DNA from 2 places in the Glutamicibacter sp. FR1 genome. Region 2 is predicted to be linked to the other one. Evidence: predicted binding sites of a transcription regulator. Region 2 holds the regulator's gene; the other holds the start of a gene.
The links. Region 2 encodes HspR, which represses chaperone genes until heat shock. Its sites were predicted from a motif close to AAGTTGAGTCNNNNNGACTCAACTT; they were not measured.
Positions count from the first base shown of each region.

Region 1: the regulator HspR is predicted to act here: its motif matches at 1,619-1,643, upstream of ACLQ8T_RS01695 (ATP-dependent Clp protease ATP-binding subunit).

Region 1 is NZ_CP178602.1:332,246-339,534, reverse strand. It holds gene ACLQ8T_RS01705 (sensor histidine kinase) at 1-544, opposite strand, end outside; gene ACLQ8T_RS01700 (response regulator) at 857-1,531, shown strand; gene ACLQ8T_RS01695 (ATP-dependent Clp protease ATP-binding subunit) at 1,661-4,219, shown strand; gene ACLQ8T_RS01690 (VOC family protein) at 4,384-4,725, shown strand; gene ACLQ8T_RS01685 (hypothetical protein) at 4,730-5,317, shown strand; gene ACLQ8T_RS01680 (GNAT family N-acetyltransferase) at 5,327-5,743, shown strand; gene ACLQ8T_RS01675 (hypothetical protein) at 5,807-6,721, shown strand; gene ACLQ8T_RS01670 (alpha/beta family hydrolase) at 6,778-7,289, shown strand, end outside.
Region 2 is NZ_CP178602.1:2,599,659-2,606,947, reverse strand. It holds gene pulA (pullulanase-type alpha-1,6-glucosidase) at 1-426, shown strand, start outside; gene dnaK (molecular chaperone DnaK) at 1,082-2,935, shown strand; gene ACLQ8T_RS12570 (nucleotide exchange factor GrpE) at 2,949-3,530, shown strand; gene ACLQ8T_RS12565 (DnaJ C-terminal domain-containing protein) at 3,615-4,589, shown strand; gene ACLQ8T_RS12560 (heat shock protein transcriptional repressor HspR) at 4,703-5,131, shown strand; gene ACLQ8T_RS12555 (GNAT family N-acetyltransferase) at 5,128-5,754, opposite strand; gene trmB (tRNA (guanosine(46)-N7)-methyltransferase TrmB) at 5,805-6,662, opposite strand; gene ACLQ8T_RS12545 (YccF domain-containing protein) at 6,789-7,199, shown strand; gene ACLQ8T_RS12540 (TerC family protein) at 7,270-7,289, opposite strand, start outside.

The sequences.
Region 1 (7,289 bases), 1.1 Mb from region 2:
CAGCAAGACGAGTCTGCTCTTCGACGGTTTGCATTTGCTGTTGCGCAACGGCATTCTTCTCTCGCAGCAAGTAGATGCTTCGCGTCACGACATAGGCCATGGCTGCCAAGGGCACAATCGCGATCAGAAGCACAGCGTCGTTATGCGCTTGGAAGGCGAATTGCACGGCCCACGCCAGGCAGAGGGTCAAGTAGGCGGCGCGGATGCTGCGCGCCGAAGCAGTGGCCGCCAATGCTGAAAACGCCATGAAGGACACGATGGCCCAGAAGAACATCACGCCATCAGCCAGGAAGAAGAATGCCACGGCAACGAACAGGCCCAGAGAGGCAGCGGTCCAGCGCAGTCCTAGGAAGAGGATGACGCAGAGCCCAAGGCCCACCAGGGTGCCTCGAACGGAACGGTCCGTCGAATCTGCCAGGCCATCTTGCAGTAGGGTGATGACCTCGCTGCTGGACACGGCCAGCAGCACTACGATCCCTACCCAGACAATGACACCCCGGCCAGCGAAAAGCCTGGCCAGGGTGCCTTTGAGTCGTTCATTCATATGCCGAATGATTCACGGCGATGTCAGTCAAGTCAAATGGCGATGCCTTAGGGGCAGGCCACTCCATAGTTCCGGCAGAACCAATCAGCAAAATCCGTGCCCCAACCAGCAGGCGTGGCAACCGAACCGCCGTTAATGGCCGATGCCGGAGCAGCGGAGGCCGGAGCAGCAACCACTGCTACAGGCGACAGTGCCAATGCGGCGATTGCCAGCATTTTAAGACCTTTCATAACAAACTCCCATCACGTCTGCTTATATACTTTCAGGTGAGCAGGACGTTGCAGGGACTTCGCCATCGATCAAAGGAATCAAATGGAAAAGATCAAGGTTCTTATCGTCGATGATGAACCCCTTATTCGTCATGCGTTGGGCACAATCCTAGCAACAGATAGCGGAATTGTAACGGTTAATTCTGTTGAAAATGGGCGGGCCGCCGTTGAGTATTGCAAGGACCATCAAATAGACGTTGTGCTCATGGATTTGCAGATGCCAATTATGGATGGAGTTAGTGCTACTAAAGCCATCAAATCCGTTGAAGACAGCCCATCAGTGCTTGCTATTACAGCCTTTTCTTCGGATGAGTATCTGGTTCCTGTTCTGACCGCTGGGGCCAGTGGGTACTTGGTCAAGGATTCTGAACCGGATGAAATTATCCGCGCGGTTCATGCCGTTCATCAAGGAACGGCAGCCATTTCCCCGTCGGTTTCTTCCGATCTCGTTTCTGCCGTTCGCGAGGCTTACCGCGACAATTCCCAGGACATTCAAGACCTTGCTTACGACCTGGGAATCACCAATCGGGAATTCGAAATTTTAAAGCTCTTGGCCCGAGGGCTAAACAACACCGAGATTTCAAGAACTCTGGCTATTTCCGAGACAACAGTTAAAACCCACATGGCCAAGATTTTCGTTAAGCTGGATGTTCGCGACAGGGTCCAGGCATTGGTTGCCGCCGCCCGCATGGGTCTCATCGAAATCCCGAAGGACTAGCCGCTGGCTGCCTGCTATTTGTGTGAGGTCAACGACTTTGGCACCTCGCCCGCTTGGTCCGGGAATATTTGCGCGCCGTATGCGTTGAACATGAGCATAGACCGCTCAAGTTTCTATTAGGAGGCTCACTTGCCAGCATTCTTCGGCGCACCGTCAGATGGCTCGTTTGAGGAATTCCTCTCTCGGTTCCTGTCGTCGCGAGCTCAAGCTGCGCGCCCCATCGACATCACGCGACTGCTCTCTGCCCGTACCCACGAAGCGGTAGCCACCGCGGCAGCGATTTCCCAAGAGCACGGCCATGACGAGATCGATTCGCTGCATCTGCTGATGGCTCTGCTGCGCACCGAACCAGTTGGCGAGCACCTGACCGCCATGGGAATCGACATCGAGGCTTTGAGTGCCGACGCCATCGCACGCATGCCCAAGGCACAGGAGCGGGACGAGAAGCCGTCCCGCCTCTCGTCGGCAGCCCAGCGCAGCCTCTTTGACGCCTATCAGGTTGCCCGCAACTACGGCTCGACCTACATCGACCCGGATCACCTTTTCCTGGCCTTCGTCTTCAATCCGGAATCGCCGGTCAGCCAGCTCTTGGCCCAGCATGGCGTCACCGGACAGTCGCTGCAGCAAGCTGCCATGGAGCAGGCCCAGCGGGGCAGCAATGATGCCCAGAACCAGAACGATGCCGAGTCCGACGTGTCCATGCTCGAACGCTACGGAACCGATCTGACCTTGCTGGCAGCAGACGGCCAGATCGATCCGGTGATCGGCCGCAAAGAGGAACTGGACCAGGTAATCGAGATCCTGGCCCGCCGCACTAAGAACAACCCAGTGCTGATCGGCGAGGCCGGCGTGGGCAAGACCGCCATTGCCGAAGGCCTGGCCCGAGCCATCATCGACGACGAGGTTCCAGCGCAGCTGCGCAATGCGGCCCTGATCTCGGTGGACCTTCCGGGCATGCTCGCCGGCACCCGCTACCGCGGCGATTTCGAACAGCGACTGACCGGCCTGCTCGACGAAGTAGCCGCTGCCGAAGGCCAGGTGCTGCTGTTCATCGATGAGATGCACCTGCTGGTCGGTGCTGGTTCCGGCGAGTCCGGAAACATGGATGCCGCGAATATCCTCAAGCCGCGCCTGGCGCGCGGCGAGTTGCACATGATCGGCGCCACCACGCTGGATGAGTTCCGCAAGGTGGAGAAGGACAGCGCGCTGGCACGGCGCTTCGGCAAGGTCACTGTCGCCGAGCCCTCGGAGGAAACCGCGTTGGCCATCTTGGAAGGGCTGCGCGAATCCTACGAGGAGCACCACCAGGTGCAGTACACCCCCGAAGCGCTCAAGGCCGCAGTGACGCTCTCTGCCCGCTACCTGAGCGACCGGCAGCTTCCGGACAAGGCTATCGACCTGATCGACATCGCCGGCGCCCGCCGCTCCATCGCCGCTGGAGATGCCGAGGACGTTCAGTCCTTGCGCGCCGAATTGGTGGATGCCGAACGCGAGAAGTCGCGCGCCATCGGCGAGGAGCGTTTCGAGGAAGCTGGCGCATGGCGCGACCACATCGCGGAAATGACCGCGCGGATCAAGGCCGCCGAGGAATCCGGCGATGCCGAAGTGACCCGTGTGGTGGACGAAATGCAGATTTCGCAAGTGATCTCCCGCTCCACCGGCATTCCCACCTCGCGCATCTCGGGCGACGACAAGGCGCGGCTGGCATCGCTGGAAGATTCGCTGCATGCCTCGGTCATCGGCCAGCACGATGCCGTTGCCGCTGTGGCACGCGCCGTACGCCGAAACCGCACCGGCATGTCCCCGGCCGGCCGGCCGATCGGCTCGTTCCTGTTCCTGGGCCCAACCGGCGTTGGCAAGACCGAACTGGCCAAGGCCCTGGCCGCAAACCTGTTCGGCTCGGCTGATTCGCTGGTGCGCATCGACATGAGCGAATACGGGGAGAAGCACACCGTGGCACGCCTGATCGGTGCGCCTCCGGGCTACGTTGGCCACGACGAGCCCGGCCAGCTCACCGAGAAGATCCGCCGCAACCCGTACTCGGTCGTCCTGCTCGATGAAATCGAGAAGGCCCACCCGGACGTGTTCAATGTGCTGCTGCAGGTGCTCGATGACGGCCGGTTGACCGATTCGGCCGGCCGCACCGTCGATTTCTCCAACACGCTGATCCTCATGACCAGCAACCTCGGCGGAGAGTACCTGGCCAACAAGGCAGGGAACTTCGGCTTCACTTCTGCGAATGCGGCCAGCGAAAACGGCGAGATCCGCGCCAAGGTCATGGGCAAGGTCCGCGAGTTCATGCGTCCGGAGTTCCTGAACCGCCTGGACGAGGTGCTGCTGTTCTCCAAGCTCTCGCCATCGGAAATCGGCCAGATCGTCAAGCTGGTCATCGCTGAGACCGAGGCGCGGCTGGCAGAGCAGGAGCTGAAGCTGGAGGTGAGCGACGCTGCCGTGCAGTGGCTGGCTGGCGAAGGCTACGATCCCGAGTTTGGCGCCCGCCCGCTGCGCCGGCTGGTGCAGCGCAAGGTACAAGATGCCATTGCGGACCTGCTGATCAGCGATGCGCTTGCCGCTGGCGATACTGTGTCGGTGGACTATGTCGCGGACAAGCTGAAGGTGCAGAAGAAAGTCGACCTGCCGACGCCACCTGCCCACAGCGAGCATGCGCCAAGCTACTTCGATAGCTGAGTCGGCGTCGCCAGTTCAGGCGCTGGTTTGGCTGGGACTGGAATCCCAGCCAAACCAGCGCCTTTTGCTTTTCCGCATTTGGCCTCGTCGACCCGCGGATTGCAGGCGGCCTCTAGCTAAGCGGAGAGACTGGCGGTACCTTTGTCAGCATGGCGAACATTGGAATGATTACCCTCGATGCCCTTGATGAACGGTCAGCGTCTGCCTGGTGGAGGGCGGTCTTGGGCGGGCAATATCTGGGCCAGTACCCGGGATTCACGATGATCAGCGTCCCTGGCTTCAGCGCGCGACTGGGGTTCCAGAAAGTCGATGAGGTAACCGCAGGCAAGAATCGCGTCCATCTGGATTTGGAAGCCGGCTCGAGCCGTGAACAGGAAGTCGCCCGTTTCGTTGCCGCCGGCGCAACCCGCGTTGAGGACCACACCGACGATCCCTCTTTCGGCTGGACCATACTGCGTGATCCCTACGGCATCGTCTTTTGCGTTTCAGACCCGCACGAGGATTGACGCCATGTCGCTGTTCGCCAGAAAAACATCAGAAGCCTCAACGCACCGGGTGCACAGCCATTTTGCCCAGCCAATGTTCGAACGGCTGCGCAAAGACCATGAGGCGGGCCTGATCGATACGCTGCTGCCCGCATGCAATTCTTCCTGGTCCATCACCAACGCCAAGTCCACGCTGGACGCTGCCGAAGAACCGATCTCCAGCGACATTGAACTCGAAGTGACCACTTCCGATCCGAAGAAGGTGTTTGCCAAGATGCTCTCTTCGCTCACCGAGAGCGGGCTGGGGCGGGGATCCTGGTTCGTCATCGATGACCAGTGCACCGACGTAGGCGACAGCGAGTACGTTTTGCTGAGAACCAGGCTCGCAGACGAATCGGATGCGCATCTGGAGCCAACCGTCAGGGCCCTGCAGCATGCCTTGGGCCACGGCAGCATCGGTTGGCACGAGGATGTCTACTACCGTCACGATGGCCCGGTATTCGTCTATAACGGCAACTCCGCCCAGGCCATTATCCATACATTGGAAGCAGAACTGGTCAAGCATCCGTTGCTTAGCAAGGCCGAAATCGTTCCGGTTTCCCCTCAGCAGTAAAAGGACTCGATGGAACTCTCTACCACCAAGGTGCCTTCCGGAGAAGAAGTGCTCTCGCTCTACAACTCGGTCGGCTGGAGCGCTTACACAGACCAGCCAGAGGTGCTTTTCGAAGGCCTGAAGAATTCAGCCTGCGCGATCTATGCCTACGATGACGAACACCAGCTCGTCGGTCTTGTGCGTGTGGTCTCCGATAACGCCACCATCTGCTATGTCCAGGACATCCTGGTGCGCCCGTCTGCGCATCGCTCCGGCGTAGGCCGCGCTTTGTTCTCCGCCGTTCAAGCGAAGTATGAGCATGTTCGCCAGCTGGTCCTGATCACCGATGACAAACCCGGGCAACGGGCTTTCTACGAATCCATGGGACTCACCGAGGGGTCGGACTTCCGTCCCGGCGTCATCCGGCTCTTCGCCAAATTCTCTTAACAGATCGCTCCTCGTGGCCTGGCCTATATAGACTGGCCGTTCATCACTTGTGTGGAGTTATTCATGCGCGCCAGGTCGGTGATTGCCCTATCATCGTTGGCTTTGCTTGCAGCAGGGTGCAGCGCCGCTCCTGAGCAAGCAGCGCCCGCTGATTCGACGGTATCTGCGGTCGCTGAATCCAGTCCAGCTGCGAAACCCACGGCAGCATTTAGTGAAACTGCTGAATCTGCTGAAACCAGTCCTGCTACCGTCGCTGAAGCCGACGCCAACGTTAATTCAGGACAAGCCTGGGCAGATTCCAAGATTGAGATGTGGAAAGAAAACTCCGGTATCAAGTCCACAAAAGGGTTTTTGTATCCCTACAATCTAATGGCTTCTTGGGAGTCTCCATCCCCCGGCGTCATCAATATCTTCTTGGACAACAGCATGGAATTTGGCACTCAAATGCCGCAAAGCTACGAAACCAATGAGGATGAGTTGCGCACAATGGGACTCATCATGTTCGAGAGCGTCGGCGAGGCTTCGCCAGAGCTCGAGTCCGTCACTTTCGCGACAGAGAATGGCAAGCATTCCGGAACTTACACGCGTGCACGAACCGGGGCTGATCCCAAGGATCGAAAAGCATGGGCCGAGGAAAAGTATGTGCAGTGGCTCGACTCCATGAATGATACGTACGAATCCTTCTGCCACAGCGAAATCACCGAACTCGAGGGGTATCGCAATTGCTTGCCAACCGATCCGCATGGCTACGTTGAGAAGGTAGAGTCTCCTGCTTTCGGTGAACTCGTCGTCACCCTTGAAGACGGTCCATGGATCGATGGTGAATACGACATTCCCGCTTCAGTGTTCGTAGGTTCAAATATGAGTATCAGAATCAACCAAAAGGCCGCTCAAGGCGAGAAGGTCGAGAAACTGACCGTCATCGCCAGAAACGGTGCTGATACTCATACAGAGACGATCTCGAGGGCCATTAATTAGTACCTCTGGTTTCCCGACAATCATCCGCCACCTATCGAGCCGATAGGCTGGAAACCATGACGCAGGAATTTTCCATCCCCTTTGACGAGATCGAGCTCAGTGCCCTCTGGGACCGCGCACAGAATGCGAAAGCTGTTGTGGTGCTCGCTCACGGTTCCGGTGCCGGCAAGGATCACGACTTCATGGCTGGCTTTGCGCTAGCCGTTGCGAATCTCGGTGCCAGCGTCCTGCGTTTCAACTTCCCCTACATGGATGCCGGAAAGAAGTTTCCGGACAAGGCTCCCGTTGCGGTTGCAGTTTGGCACCAAGTCCACCGTTGGGTGGAAGAAGACCTTGCTGAGGGCCTGCCCATCTTCACTGCAGGAAAGTCCTTCGGCGGACGCATCGCCTCGCTTGCAGTTGCCGAGGGCATGCCATCGGCAGGCTTGATCTTCCTGGGTTACCCGTTGCATGCGCCGAAGAAGGAAGAGAAGCTGCGCGATGAGCACCTTTACCCGCTTGAAGTGCCGATGCTCTTCCTCGAAGGCACCCGTGATCCGTTTGCCAACCCCGAAAAGATGGAGAACGT
Region 2 (7,289 bases):
GCGCTCAAGCCGGATGCAAAGGCCATGGCTGCTGCTGAAGGCGCTGCTCTGGACTTGCTGCGGACTCGTAAAGAGGTAGTTCTCTTGCGTTTGGGCTCAGCTGATCTCATCGAGCAAAAGGTGAGCTTCCCGCTGGGTGGGTCCGAAGCCGAACCAGGAATTATCGTGATGCGTATCGACGATACCGTGGGCAAGGATGCTGATCGTAAGCATGATGGGGCCTTGGTGCTCTTCAACGCCTCGCCGAAAGATAGCACGCAGACCCTTGAGGAATTAGTAGGTCACGATTATTCGCTCGCTAAGGCGCTCGCGGGTGGAAGTGATGACCGGGTGAAGTCGGCTTCGTTCGACAGTGCCACCGGTGAGCTGACTATTCCGGCGCGCACGGCGGCAGTCCTAGTGGAACCTCAGGGGTCGGCTAAGTAGTAGATCGGAGCATTCCTACTGGATCATCTGTCGGGATTATCCGCAGGAACATTGTTGGTTGACGATCTGATCTAGCCAGTGTGGCAACCGAGGTTTTCATTGCCAAAGCGTCCACGCTGACAGCGAACAACCCGTTCTCGTTTTCGCGAGAGCGGGTTGTTTCATTGTGCCTGTAGATCAGTTTTGAGGGTCTTTGCGACGACCAAGAATGACGTAGGAAAGGCTTCCCAGTACGTTGAGGCAACTGAGCACGGCCCACAGGGGTTTTGGCCCTCTTATCAGCTGAGCGGGGCGCCGACGAAGATCGTGCAACGCTGCAAACATCAAAGTCAGTTCGATAATTCCAGCGGCGACTGCAGCAATTTGAGTTCGGCGATCCAGCTCCCGGAAGGACCGTTTTTCGGTAGGTTGTGGCGCCGGGAGCGCAGGGTGGATTGTCCTTGAGTGCCTTGCGTGTCCTGTGTCTGAAAATTATTTTTCGGCATGGGAATCAATCTTGCACTTTGTTCGTTGAACAAGGCAGAACGCAAAGTTGAGTGTGATTGGCTCAAGTTAATTTGACAGTCGAAACGGGCTGAGTAAACTTGAGTGCAGAACGCTCAATGGGGTAAATCCTCAGCGTTAGTACTTTCAACCAAGGCAAAGGAGAGACATTATGTCGCGTGCCGTAGGCATTGACCTGGGAACCACCAACTCGGTCGTATCCGTGCTCGAAGGTGGTGAGCCAACCGTTATCGCAAACGCGGAAGGCAACCGCACTACCCCGTCCATCGTTGCTTTCTCGAAGAGCGGCGAAGTCCTGGTTGGCGATATCGCCAAGCGCCAGGCAGTAAACAACATTGACCGCACCATCGCTTCGGTCAAGCGCCACATGGGTACCGACTGGTCCATCGACATCGATGGCAAGAAGTACACCGCACAGGAAATCTCGGCTCGTACCCTGATGAAGCTGAAGAACGACGCTGAGTCGTACTTGGGCGAAAAGGTCACCGACGCTGTGATCACCGTTCCTGCTTACTTCAACGACGCTGAGCGCCAGGCTACCAAGGAAGCCGGCGAGATCGCTGGCCTGAACGTGCTGCGCATCGTCAACGAGCCAACCGCAGCTGCACTGGCTTACGGCCTGGAAAAGGGCAACGAAGACGAACTCATCTTGGTCTTCGACCTCGGCGGCGGTACTTTCGACGTTTCCCTGCTGGAAGTTGGCAAGGATGAAGACGGCTTCTCGACCATCCAGGTCCGTTCCACCGCAGGCGACAACCGCCTGGGCGGCGACGACTGGGATCAGCGCATCGTAGATTGGCTGCTGGCTCAGGCCAAGGCTAAGGGCGCAGACCTGTCCAAGGACAAGATTGCCCTGCAGCGCCTGAAGGAATCCGCTGAGCAGGCCAAGAAGGAACTGTCCTCGGCTACCAGCACCAACATCTCCCTGCAGTACCTTTCGGTGACGCCGGAAGGCCCAGTGCACCTGGACGAGCACCTCTCGCGTGCCAAGTTCCAGGACCTGACCAAGGACCTGCTGGAGCGCACCCGCAAGCCATTCAACGACGTTATTGCAGAAGCAGGCGTCAAGGTTGCCGACATCGCTCACGTGATCCTGGTTGGCGGTTCGACCCGTATGCCAGCCGTTGCTGAACTGGTCAAGGACCTGGCCGGCAAGGAAGCTAACAAGGGCGTGAACCCTGATGAGGTTGTAGCTGTTGGCGCAGCACTGCAGGCAGGTGTACTGAAGGGCGAGCGCAAGGACGTTCTGCTCATCGACGTCACCCCACTGTCCCTGGGTATTGAAACCAAGGGCGGCGTGATGACCAAGCTGATCGAGCGCAACACCGCGATCCCGACCAAGCGTTCGGAAACCTTCACCACCGCTGAAGACAACCAGCCTTCGGTTTCCATCCAGGTCTTCCAGGGCGAGCGCGAGTTCACCCGTGACAACAAGGCTCTGGGTACCTTCGAGCTGACCGGTATCGCACCGGCTCCTCGCGGCATCCCACAGGTCGAGGTCACCTTCGACATCGACGCCAACGGTATCGTGCACGTATCCGCTAAGGACAAGGGCACCGGCACCGAGCAGTCGATGACCATCACTGGTGGCTCCTCGCTGTCCAAGGAAGACATCGAGCGCATGGTTCAGGAAGCTGAAGCACACGCCGAAGAGGACAAGGCACGCCGCGAAGCTGCTGAGACCCGCAACGCTGCCGAGCAGGCAGCCTACTCGGTGGACAAGCTGATCAAGGACAACGAAGACAAGCTGCCAGAAGAGGTCAAGACCGAGGTTCAGGCCGACGTTGACGCACTGAAGGCTGCTCTTGAGAAGCAGGACAACGACGACGAGGTCAAGGACGCGTTCGAGAAGCTGCAGGCTTCGCAGACCAAGCTGGGCGAGGCAATCTACGCCAACACCCAGGCTGAGGGCGCTGCTGCACCTGAGGGCGAGCAGGCTCCAAATGCTGATGAAGATATCGTCGACGCCGAGGTAATCGACGAAGACGAAGCTGACAAGAAGTAGGGAGTTAGGGAATATGTCCGAGGCACAGGACCAGAACGAGAACTTCGACGAGCAGTCGGAGAACCAGCCAGAGGCAGCTAACGAGCAGCCAACCGCTGACGCCCTGGGTCAGGCCGAGGCGATCCTGAACGAAGCTGCTGCTGGCGCTGACGCCGAAGCAGAGCAGCCAGTAGAGGCCGGTGCGGTGGAAGCCGAACTGCGCAACGACTTGCTGCGTCTGCAGGCTGAATACGTCAACTACCGCAAGCGTGTGGAGCGCGACCGAGCTGTAGCGCGTGAAAACGCCGTGCAGTCCGTGCTCAACACACTGCTTCCGATTCTTGATGACATCGATGCAGCCCGAGCCCACGGTGACCTCACCGATGGCCCGTTCGCATCGATCGCCAACAAGCTTGACTCCGTGCTGGCTCAGCATGGCTTGGAGCGTATCAACGAGGCCGGCGTCGAATTCGACCCGAACGTCCACGAAGCGCTGCTTCGCCAGGCTGTTCCGGAGATTCCAGCTGACCACGTGGGACAGGTGCTTCGCACCGGTTACCGCAAGGGAACCACCATCCTGCGTGCGGCCCAGGTGCTGGTAGCAACCGGCGAATAGCCACGAATAATCAATTGAAACTGCCCACTGCCGATACTTCGTCAGTGGGCAGTTTCGAATTGGCATTGAAAGGATGGGGCCCTGATGGCAAGTCAGGACTGGATCGAAAAAGACTTTTACGCCATTCTGGGCGTCTCCAAGGACGCCAGTGAGGCGGACATCAAGAAGGCGTACCGCAAGCTTGCGCGCCAGTACCACCCCGACACCAATCAGGGTGATGCGGCCGCTGAAAAGAAATTCAAGGACATCTCGGAAGCCAACTCGGTGCTTTCGGATAAGGAAGAACGCGAGCAGTACGACGCAATCCGCGCCATGGGCGGCGGAGCTCGCTTCTCGGCCGGGGGACCAGGCGGTGCCCCGGGAGGACAGGCCGGTTTCGAGGACATCTTCTCCAACCTCTTCGGAGGCGGGGGGAGTGGCCCGCGGGGCCGCGGCGGACAGCCGGACTTCTCCGACCTGTTCGGCGGGGGCGGCGGCTTTGGCGGTGGCGGCTTCGGACAGAGCGCCCCACCGCGCAAGGGTGCTGACCGCACGGCCAGCACCACGATTTCCTTTGCCGGATCCATCAAGGGCACCACTATCGGCCTGCGCGAGCAGAACGGCGAAGTCATTGACGTGCGCATTCCTGCGGGTATCAAGGACGGCCAGTCGGTGCGCGTGCGCGGCAAGGGCCAGCCAGGGGCCGCCGGCAACGGTGACCTGCTGGTCAAGGTCAAAGTCACTGAGCACCCGTTCTTCAAGCGCGAAGAGAACAACATCCGCATCCACGTGCCGGTGACCTTCGACGAAGCGGTACTCGGAGCAAAGATCCATGTGCCGACCTTGGACGGGGAATCCGTCGCGGTGAAGGTGCCAGCCGGATCCAACTCCGGACGAACCTTGCGCTTGAAAGGCCGCGGAGTGACAACTTCCAAGGCCGCCGGCGATTTGCTGATCGTCTTGGACATCGCGATCCCGCAGAACCTGTCGGATGCTGCAAAGAAGGCCGTAGAGGAATTCGCCGCAGCCACCGAGGGCGAGGATCCACGAGTGGACTTGGCCGCCAAGGCCAAGCTCTAGGCTCAATAGGCTGTTTTCCCTGACCGGCCATCGAATTGGCTGGGCGGGGAAGATAGACTCACAAACAAAAGGGCCCGAACCCGGGCTCCTTGCAGAAAGGTGGTAGAAGCAACGTGAACGGGGAGTACCTGCGACCTGTCTTCGTCATTTCCGTCGCCGCCCAACTTGCAGACATGCATCCGCAGACGCTGCGCCAGTATGACCGCATCGGCTTGGTCTCGCCGAGCCGCCAAAGCGGGAAGCAACGCCGCTACTCGCAGCACGACGTATCGCTGTTGCGCCAGGTGCAGTCGCTGAGCAAGGAAGGCGTCTCGCTGGAAGGCATCAAGCGGATCCTGGATCTGCAGGACCAAGTTGCGTTCCTGCAATCCGAAGTCAATGGACTGCGCCAGGAACTCAGCGCAGTACGCCAGGGCCAATCGCGCATTTTCGCCGCCGGAACCTCTGGCGGAGACGTGGTTTCGCTGGCTCGGGGCATGAGGCCCGAACGCCGCGAGCAGCCTTACACGTTCTTCGCCGCCCGCCGGGCCATCGGACGCTAGATGCGGCCGTGGCGCGCTAGGCGCGCGTTCAACTGGGTGCGCACGGCAGGCCATTCGTGGGGGAGTATCGAGAAGAGCACGGTATCGCGCAAGGTGCCGGTGACCGGATCATATTTGTGATTGCGCAAGACGCCATCCTGCTTGGCACCCAACCGGGTAATTGCCGCCCGTGATGCGGCATTATGCCAATGCGTGCAGAACGCCACCGAATAGCACTCCAGCTGCTCGAAGGCTCGCTGCAGCAGCAGATATTTCGCTGCGGGATTGATCCCGGTGCCCTGGGCGGATATGGCCAGGAACGTTGATCCGATTTCCACGCGGTGATTGGCCGCGTCGATATTCAAAAACGTCGTGGCACCTACGGCCCTGCCGGTAGCCAGATCAATAATGGCAAAAGGCGCCATTTTACTGGCCTGCTGCAAAGCCAAACGGTGCTCAATATTTTCTGCCATTGCCTGGGCCGTAGGCGTGCTGGCAAACCACGCGTCATCCAACTGGCCCTGCTCGGCAAGGGCCACCAGATCTGGCGCATGCTCCAAAGAGAGCTGTTCCAAGCGGACCCCGGCATATTCCATCGTCGGGGCTTGGGCATGGGGAAGATTTTGCGCAGCAGAAAGGGCCATGGAATCCATTCTAGAATTCCATGGCCCTGACTAAGGTTTCATTACGGCGGTTAGCCGATGCGGGTGTAGGCCAAGTCGAAGACCAAGCGGCCGGCCTTCAAGGCCTTGCCCTCGAAGCTGGTGAGAATGCGGCGTTCGAAACGCGGCGCCCAGCCACCTTGCCCATCGACGAATTCCGGCTCCGGGTCGAAGCCTTCCATTCCATCGCGGCGGACCTTGGTCAGGTTGCTTTCTTCGCCGGCCAGATTCCCTGGATGCTGGTTTTCGAAGTCTGGGTGGGCATTGAGCACTTCACGCATCTGCTCTGCGTAGTTGGACCAGTCCGTGGCCAAACGCAGGGTTCCACCTGGCTTGAGCACGCGCGAGACCTTGTCCAAGAACGAAGCCTTGATCAGACGGCGCTTGTGGTGGCGCGGCTTGTGCCATGGGTCGGAGAAGAAGATCCAGATCTCGTCGGCGCTGTTTTCATCAAGCATGACGTCCAGAACTTCTGGAGCGTTGGCCTGAACGGCGCGGACGTTGCTGATGCCGAAGGATTCGACCTTCAGCATCAGCTGGGCCAGCCCCGGACGGTAGACCTCAACTGCCAGGTAGTTGCGCTCCGGATCATCCTTGGCGGCGTTGGCGATGCACTCGCCCAAACCGGTGCCGATCTCCACGATCAGCGGCGCGGTGCGGCCAAAGGCCTGGGCCGGATCGAGCTGGAAGTCATCAGCTACCGAGGTGTCGGCAATCTTGCGAGGAGGCTCGATGACGTACTGCTCGGCATTGCGCTCCCACGCGCTGGCGCGGCGGCCTTGCAGGCGGTTGCCGCGACGCACGAAGGACACCGGCTCGGCACGGAAAAGGTCTGGGTTCCTGGGGGCGGAGCCATGGGGTGGACGCTGCTGCTCGCTCGATTCGCTCATGATGATTAATCCTAGCCGAGCAACCTGCACCGATGCTTGCCGAACGGTGGGGGATTGGACACCCCTAGCGGGAATTCGGGGTGATCCCCGATGGAGCATGAGAGGCAAAAGAAGGAGAATGTAGCCATGACTGATTTAGTGCGCGGTATTCTCAACATTATTTGGCTGCTGTTCGGCGGCCTGTGGCTGGCCCTGGGTTACGTGCTGGCAGGCATCATTTGCTGCGTGCTGATCGTGACCATTCCCTTCGGCATCGCCTCGTTCCGCATTGCCGGTTATGCGCTGTGGCCCTTCGGCCGCACCGTAGTCGACAACGGACCGGTCGGCGCGTTCTCCACCCTGGGCAACATCATCTGGATCATTTTTGCCGGCATCTGGATTGCCATCGGGCATCTGCTGACCGCGATCCCGATGTTCGTATCGATTATCGGCATCCCGCTGGGCATCGCCAACCTGAAGATGATTCCGGTGTCCCTGATGCCCCTGGGCAAGGTCATCGTACCTTCGGATAATTTCATTGGCGACGTGCGCCGCTAAGCAGCACCAAAACAGCCATGGCTGCCAACTCCAATGAGTTGGCAGCCATGCCCTTTAAGCCTGAATCGGATCAGCTCTTCAGGTACTCAT